One region of the Amycolatopsis sp. cmx-4-61 genome, then DNA from elsewhere that is predicted to be linked to it. Evidence: predicted binding sites of a transcription regulator. Region 1 holds the regulator's gene; the other holds the start of a gene.
The links. The regulator HspR, encoded in region 1, represses chaperone genes until heat shock. The targets are predictions, from matches to a motif close to ANNTTGAGTNNNNNNNACTCAANNT.
Positions count from the first base shown of each region.

Region 2: the regulator HspR is predicted to act here: its motif matches at 1,709-1,733, upstream of lon (endopeptidase La).

Region 1 is NZ_JAEBEI010000001.1:805,580-809,747, reverse strand. It holds gene ACLJOU_RS03965 (globin domain-containing protein) at 1-33, shown strand, start outside; gene ACLJOU_RS03960 (lytic polysaccharide monooxygenase) at 274-1,035, shown strand; gene ACLJOU_RS03955 (DUF305 domain-containing protein) at 1,032-1,571, shown strand; gene ACLJOU_RS03950 (heat shock protein transcriptional repressor HspR) at 1,777-2,202, opposite strand; gene dnaJ (molecular chaperone DnaJ) at 2,208-3,380, opposite strand; gene grpE (nucleotide exchange factor GrpE) at 3,411-4,118, opposite strand; gene dnaK (molecular chaperone DnaK) at 4,115-4,168, opposite strand, start outside.
Region 2 is NZ_JAEBEI010000001.1:2,083-6,250, forward strand. It holds gene ACLJOU_RS00010 (GNAT family N-acetyltransferase) at 1-723, shown strand, start outside; gene ACLJOU_RS00015 (SAM-dependent methyltransferase) at 796-1,647, shown strand; gene lon (endopeptidase La) at 1,748-4,150, shown strand.

The DNA.
Region 1 (4,168 bases):
CGGATCTCCTACGACCCGTTCACCCTGGACTGAGACCTGTCCGGAATGCGCGGCGTCACGCGTGGCGCCGGGTGACCGCATTCTTCGGCGGACACCTGCAGCAGCCGGCCCGACCTTCGCACTGAGCCGAGTGGAGCAGCGGATTCGTCGAACGGCGGTAGTTCGTTGACCGTTGTGCCCGAATCGACTTATGGTCTAGACCACATCTCCCCCGGATGTGCTCGTTCGTCCTTCCTGGCGGAACGACGCTGTTCCCCTTCGAGGAGCCGGAAAATGACCTGGAAACGAAAGCTCTTCGCGGCCGCGTCCGGTGCGTTGCTCGCCCCGGTGCTGGTCGTCGCCCTCCCCGCCACCAGCGCGAGTGCCCACGGTTACGTCTCGGATCCGCCCAGCCGGCAGGCCAACTGCGCGGCCGGGAAGGTCCCCAACTGCGGGCAGATCGTCTACGAACCGCAGAGCGTGGAAGGCCCGAAGGGGCTGCGCAGCTGCAACGCCGGCCTGTCCCAGTTCGCCGAACTGGCCGACGAATCGAAGCCGTGGCCCGCGAAGTCGGTGGGCACCACGGTGACGTTCAACTGGGTCTTCACCGCCCGGCACTCGACGTCGAGCTACGAGTACTACGTCGGCAACACGCGCGTCGCGGTGTTCAACGGCAACAACCAGCAGCCGCCGTCGACGCTGTCGCACACGGTGAACCTGGCCGGGTACTCGGGCCGGATCAAGGTGCTGGCCATCTGGAACATCTCGGACACGGCCAACGCGTTCTACAGCTGCATCGACCTGCAGGTGGGCGGGGGCGGCACCACGACCCCGCCGCCGCCGACCACCACCACGCCGCCGCCCCCGACCACGACGACCCCGCCGCCGCCCACCACGACCACCCCGCCGTCCAGCGGGACGTGGTCGGCGGGCACGGCGTACAAGGCGGGCGATGTCGTGACGTACAGCGGCGTGAGCTACCGCTGCCTCCAGCCGCACACGGCGATCGCCGGCTGGGAGCCGCCGAACACCCCGGCGCTGTGGCAGCGTCAGTGAGAGTGGTCCTGGTCGTCGTCGCGCTGCTGCTGACCGGATGCGGCAGCGGCGCGACGTCGGCCGCCCCGCAGTACAACGCGGCCGACGTGATGTTCCTGCAGATGCTGATCCCCCAGAACGAGCAGGGGATCGAGATCGTCCGCCTGGCAGCGGGCCGCCCGGTGCCGGCGTCGCTGAAAGAACTGGCGAAGGCGATCGAGCTGACGCAGCAGACGGAGGTCGCGGACATGCGGCGCTGGCTCCACGACTGGGACCAGCCCGAGACGATGGACATGAACCCCCAGGCCCACGCGGGCCACGGCGGCATGAAGATGACCTCGCCGGACCTGGTGGGCGCGTTGCGGGCGGTCCCGGACGGCGAGTTCACCCGGCGGTTCCTGGACGTCCTGACGGGACAGCAGCAGGGAGCGGTCGAGCTGGCCCGGACGGAGAACGGACCGGCAGGCGGGGTCAACGCCCAGGCGCGCGACCTCGCTCGGCGCGTGATCGAGTCCCGGACGGGCGAGGTCAAGCAGTTGCTGAACACGAAGACGTGATCCCGCGGCGCGACCGCGAGCAGCCGGGGAGGGACTGCTCGCGCGCGAAGGGCCTCCCCGGTCACCCGGGGAGGCCCTTACTTCGCTCGGTCGTTACCGGCGCTGGTCGTCAACGGCGCTGGTCGTCAACGGCGCTGGTCGTCAACGGCGCTGGTCGTCAACGGCGCTGGTCGTCAACGGCGCTGGTCGTCAACGGCGCTGGTCGTCAACGGCGCTTGGGGCGCCAGACCACCATCGCGGTTTGCTGGTTGAGCGGCACCAGGTCCCGGCGGTAGGACGCGTGCGCCGCCGCGGCCGCCTGCTCCGCCGCCATGTAGGCCGCGGTCAGTTCCTCCGTCAGCTCGGTGATCCGGGCCCGGAGCGCGTCGACCTGGTTCTCCAGCTCGATGATGCGCTTGATGCCCGCGAGGTTCACGCCGTCCTCTTGCGACAGACGCTGGACCTCGCGCAGCAGCGCGATGTCCCGCATCGAGTAGCGCCGGCCGCCGCCGGGGGTGCGGCCCGGTGAAACCAGGCCCTGCCGGTCGTACGTGCGCAACGTCTGCGCGTGCATCCCGGCCAGCTGGGCCGCCACCGAGATGACGAACACCGGGGTTTCCTCGTCCCCTTCCTGGGGAATCCCGCCGAACACCACTCTCACCTACCTTGCAGCAGCTCGGTGATCTCGGGCCGGGGGTCGTGCCCGGCCATCGCCTCGGCGTACGCCTGCAGTGCTTCGCGCGCCTTGTCGTCCAGTTTGGCGGGAATCGCCGCCTGGAGGGTGACGAGCAGGTCACCTTGCGAACCGTCGCGCTTGGCGATGCCCTTGCCGCGCACGCGCAGCACCCGTCCGCTCGCGGTGCCCGGCGGTACCTTGAGCGAGACCTTGCCTTCCAGCGTCGGCACCGTGACGGTGGTGCCGAGCGCCAGCTCCGTGAAGTCCACCGGCACGGTGATCGTCAGGTCGAGCCCCTTGCGCCCGAACAGCGCGTGCGGAGCCACGTGGACCCGGACGTACAGGTCACCCGCCTGCGCCCCGCCCCGGCCCGGCTCGCCCTGGCCGGCCAGCCGGATGCGCTGGTCGTCGTCGACGCCCGGCGGGATCCGGACGGTCAGCGTGCGGGTCCGCGTGCTGATGCCTTCGCCGCCGCACTCCGGGCACGGGTCGTCGATGATCTGCCCGCGGCCGCGGCAGTCGCGGCACGGCTCCGAGAACGCGAACGCGCCCTGGCTGCGGCTGACCAGCCCCGAACCGGAGCAGGTCGGGCAGGTCCGCGGCGACGTCCCCGGCCGCGCGCCGTTGCCGCCGCACGTCGCACACGTCGCCGGGCTCGACAGCCGCAGCGGCAGGGTCGCGCCCTTGACCGCCTCGGTGAAGTCGATCCGGACGTCCGTCTCGACGTCGGCGCCGCGCTGCGGCCGGTTCGCCGTCGCGCCCGCCGACGACCGGCCGCGGCCGAAGATCCCGCCGAGGATGTCGCCGAGCCCGCCGAAACCGCCCTGCTGACCGGCGCCGGCCTGGCCGAAGATGTCGCCCATGTCGAAGCTGCCGGTGCCACTTCCGCTTCCCGGGAAGTTGAACCCGCCCGCACCGCCGAACAGCCGCCGTGCCTCGTCGTACTCCTTGCGCTTGCTCGCGTCGGAGAGCACGCCGTACGCCTCGGAGACCGCCTTGAACTTCTGCTCCGCCTGCGCGTTGCCGGCGTTCGCGTCCGGGTGGTTCTCCTTGGCCAGCTTCCGGTAGGCCTTCTTGATTTCGTCCGCGGTGGCGTCGGAGGAGACGCCCAGCTCACGGTAGAAGTCCTTACCGATCCATTCCCGTGCGCTCATCGGGCGTCTCCTCCTCCCACTTGGTTCCTCTTACTGCTGCTGTTCATCGACTCCGCCGTCGAGTGGCAGCTCGCCACCGACGGACGGGTCCCCCGGGGCCGCACCGGGCTCGTGGTCGGTCACGCCGACCAGCGCCGCCCGCAGTACGCGGTCCCCGAAGCGGTATCCGCGGCGCATGACCACGGTGACCGTCGGGCCCGCCACGTCCGGCGAGGTGTTGTGCTGCACGGCTTCGTGCACGCTCGGGTCGAAGGGCTCGCCCTCGGTGCCGAACGACTCCAGGCCCGCGCGCTGCAGGCCGCTGATCAGCTTGTCGCCGACGGCCTTGAACGCGCCGGTGAGGTCGCCGTGCTGCTCGGCCCGCTCGAGGTCGTCGAGCAGCGGCAGCAGGTCGTTCACCACGGTCGCCTTCGCGCCGATCACGACCGCCTCGCGGTCACGCTCGACCCGCTTGCGGTAGTTGGCGTACTCGGCCTGCAGGCGCTGGAGGTCGGCGGTGCGCTCCGACAGTTCCTTCTCCACGTCGGAGACGACCGACACCGCGTCGTCCATGATCGTGTCGCCGAGCGAGGGGCCCGCATGCTCCACGGGCGCCTCCTCCGGCTCCGGCGCCGCGTGGGCCGGACCGGGCGGGCGAACCTGCCCGGTCTGGGGGTCCACCCGACGTCGGTCCCGCACGACCACCGGCTCCTCGGGGCCTCGGCCCTGGTTCTCGGATTCGTCGTAGCTGTGGGTCACTTCTTCTCGTCCTCTTCGACGATTTCGGCGTCCACCACGTCATCCGCCTT
Region 2 (4,168 bases), 800 kb from region 1:
CTCCAGCTGGCCGGGCCGCAGCCGGCGGCCGTCCTCGACGCCCTCCTCACCCGATGGGATGAACATCTGCGCGCGGTCGCTGAACCGGGTGACACGGAGACGGCGGCGATCGTGCCGCGCGCGAGCCGCGACGCGGCCGGCGGCCGCGAAATGCTGCACCACGGCTTCGCGCCGCTGCGGGTGATCGCGGTCCGGCCCGCCCAGCGGCTGGTCCCGGCGACCCCGCTCGGCACCCCGGGCGTCAAGATCCGCCGCGCCGAGCCCGGCGACCTGGAGACGGCGGTGGCGCTCGGCATGGAGCTGCACTCCTACGACGCCCAGTACGGCACGGTGAACTGGCGCACCGGCGTCGAGGACATCCTGGCCAAGGACCTCGCCGAGCAGCTGAAGCGGCCGGAGCCGCCGCTGTGGATCGCCGAGCTGTACGGCCGTCCGCTCGGCATGGTGAGCGTCCAGCACCCGGGCGAGACCGGCTGGATCAGCAGCCGCGTCGCCGCCGCGCGCGTCGGGTACCTGTCGTCACTGGCCGTGGCCGAGGCCGCCCGGTCGTCCGGCGTCGGCACGGCGCTGGCGACGCACGCCCACCAGGTCCTCGACGAGGAAGGCGCCGACGTCGTCCTGCTGCACCACGCGGCGGCGAACCCGCTGTCGACGCCGTTCTGGTACGCGCAGGGCTACCGCCCGCTGTGGACGTACTGGCAGCGTCGACCGGCTGTTCGGTGAACTACTGGTGGATTACCCGGGCCGGGCCCGGCTTATAGGCTGGCCCCCGCCGCCAGTGAGGGGAGCCCTGAAGTGACCGACCAGCGGGATTCCGCGCCGAGAGCGCCCGAGGGTGTCGACACCGAGAAGCCGTCCGCGGCCCGGATCTACGACTGGTACCTGGGCGGTACCCAGAACTGGGCCGTGGACCGCGAGTTCGGCCGGCGCATGGAGCAGCAGTGGCCGCTGGTGCGCCCGGGGTCCAAGCAGAACCGCGAGTTCATGAACCGCGCGGTCCGGGCGGCGCTGCGGGCCGGCATCCGGCAGTTCATCGACCTCGGTTCCGGCGTGCCGACGGCCGGCAACGTGCACGAAGTCGTCGAGGCGGAGCTGCCGGAGGACCACGACGCGAAGGTGGTCTACGTCGATTACGAGCCGGTCGCCGTCGCCCACGCGACGCTCATCCTCGAAGAGAGCGTGGCGACCGACTGGGCCGGCATCGTCCAGGCCGACATGCGGGACGCGAAGTCCGTGCTGCGCGCCGAAGAGACGCGGCGGCTGATCGACTTCTCGCAGCCGGTCTGCCTGATCATGGCGGCGGTGCTGCACTTCGTCGGCCCGGACGACGACCCGGAGGGGCTGCTGGCGGCGTACCGCGACGCGCTCGCCCCGGGCAGCTGGCTGGCGATCTCGCAGATGAGCGAAGGCGACGGCGACGGTCCCTACCTGGAGGGGCTGCGCTGGTTCGTCGAGCAGTACCGGAAGACGAGCAACCCGGTCTGGCTCCGCAACCGCGAGGAGATCGAGCCGCTCTTCGGGGACTGGCGGCTCCTCGAGCCCGGGATCGTGCACCTGCCGGACTGGCGGCCGGACCGGAAAATCAACGCCCTCGAGGCGGAGGCGCGTCCCTTCGCGTGGTGCGCCGTCGCGGAAAAACCCGCCTGACCTGCACCTTTGCCGATCGCTGTGGGCGAACGCACCATCGGAAACAAACGCACCCATCGGAGAGTTGAGCTAGGCAGACTCAACTACACGAGGAGTGCACATGTCCGACACCCGCCTCCTGCCCGTGCTCCCGCTCGATGACGACGTCGTGCTGCCGGGCATGGTCGTCCCGCTCGACCTGACCGACACCGAGACGCGGGCAGCGGTGGAGTCCGCCCAGGCCAAGACGCCCACCCCGGCGTCCTTCCCCGGAATCCGCTCTTCCGCGGCCCCGAAGGCCGAAGTCCTCATCGTCCCCCGCGTCCACGGCGAGTACGCCGAGCACGGCACCGTCGCCACGGTCGAGCGCATCGGCCGCGTGCCCGGCGGCAAGGCCGCCGTCCTGCTGCGCGGCACCGCCCGCGCGGTCGTCGGCCGGATCGCCGACGGCCCCGGCGCCGCCCGCTGGGTGCACGCCGAGGACGCCCCCGAGACCACGAACGACCAGACCGCCAAGCTCGCGGCCGAGTACAAGGCCGTCGTCATCTCGATCCTCCAGCAGCGCGGCGGCTGGCAGCTGATCGACGCCGTCCAGCAGGTCGAGGACGCCTCCGCGGTCGCCGACCTCTCCGGCAACGCGCCGTACCTGTCCACCGACCAGAAGCTCGAACTGCTGTCCACTTTGGACGTCACCGCGCGCCTGGAGAAGGCGCTCGAGTGGAGCAAGGAGCACCTGGCCGAGCTCGAGGTCACCGACACGATCCGCAAGGACGTCGCCGAGGGCATGGAGAAGCAGCAGAAGGAGTTCCTGCTGCGCCGCCAGCTCGAGGCCATCCGCAAGGAGCTCGGCGAGCTCGACGGCACCGCCGACGAGACGGACTACCGCGCCCGCGTCGAGGCCGCCGAACTGCCCGACGCCGTCAAGAAGGCCGCACTGGCCGAAGTGGACAAGCTGGACCGCACGTCCGAGCAGTCCCCCGAGGGCGGCTGGATCCGCACCTGGCTGGACACCGTCCTGGAGCTGCCCTGGAACGAGCGCACCGAGGACGTCTACGACATCGCGGCCGCGCGGGCCGTTTTGGACGCCGACCACGCGGGTCTGGACGACGTCAAGGAACGCATCATCGAGTACCTGGCCGTGCGCAAGCGCCGCGCGGAATCGGGCATGGGCCCGGTCGGCGGCCGTCGTTCGGGCGCCGTGCTCGCCCTCGCGGGCCCTCCCGGGGTCGGCAAGACGTCGCTGGGTGAGTCCGTCGCGAAGGCCATGGGCCGCAAGTTCGTCCGGGTCGCGCTGGGCGGCATCCGCGACGAGGCGGAGATCCGCGGGCACCGCCGCACCTACGTCGGCGCGCTGCCCGGCCGGATCGTCCGCGCCATCAAGGAAGCCGGCTCGATGAACCCGGTCGTGCTGCTCGACGAGATCGACAAGGTGGGTGCCGACTACCGCGGCGACCCGACCGCGGCACTGCTCGAAGTGCTGGACCCGGAGCAGAACCACACGTTCCGCGACCACTACCTCGAGGTCGAGCTCGACCTGTCCGACGTCGTGTTCCTGGCCACGGCCAACGCGCTGGAGACCATCCCCGGCCCGCTGCTGGACCGCATGGAGCTCGTCACGCTGGACGGCTACACCGAGCACGAGAAGGTGACCATCGCCCGCGACCACCTGCTCCCCCGCGAGCTGGAGCGCGCCGGCCTTGGCGCTTCGGACGTCGTGCTGACGGACGCCGCTTTCAGCCGGATCGCCGCCGAGTACACCCGCGAGGCGGGCGTGCGCGACGCGAACCGCACGATCGCCAAGGTGCTGCGGAAGGTCGCGACCAAGGTGGCGCTCGACGAGGTGTCGCTGCCGCTCGCGATCGACGCTGCGGACCTCGAGACCTACCTGGGCCGCCCGCGGCACATCCCGGAGTCGTCGCTCCCGGCGTCGACGCAGCGCACGGCGACCCCGGGCGTGGCGACGGGCCTGGCGGTGACCGGCGCCGGCGGTGACGTCCTCTACATCGAGGCGTCGCTGGCCGACGAGGAGTCCGGCGCGTCCGGACTGCAGCTGACCGGCCAGCTCGGCGACGTGATGAAGGAGTCGGTGCAGATCGCGCTGTCCTACCTGCGCTCGCACGGCGCGGAGCTGGAGCTGCCGGTGGGCGACCTGCGCAAGCGCGGTATCCACGTGCACGTCCCGGCGGGCGCGGTCCCGAAGGACGGGCCGTCGGCGGGCGTCACGATGACGACGGCGCTGGCGTCGCTGCTCTCCGGCCGCGTGGTCAAGGCGGACGTCGCGATGACCGGCGAGGTGTCCCTGACCGGGCGCGTCCTGCCGATCGGCGGCGTGAAGCAGAAGCTGCTGGCCGCGCACCGGGCGGGGATGAAGACGGTGATCATCCCGCAGCGCAACGAGCCGGACCTCGACGACGTCCCGGCCGAGGTGCTTTCGCAGCTCGACGTGCACGCGGTGGCGAACGTCCGCGAGGTCCTCGACCTCGCCCTGACCCCGGCTTCGACGCCGGTTTCCCAGGCGGCGTAACCCCGAGCGCCGCCATGG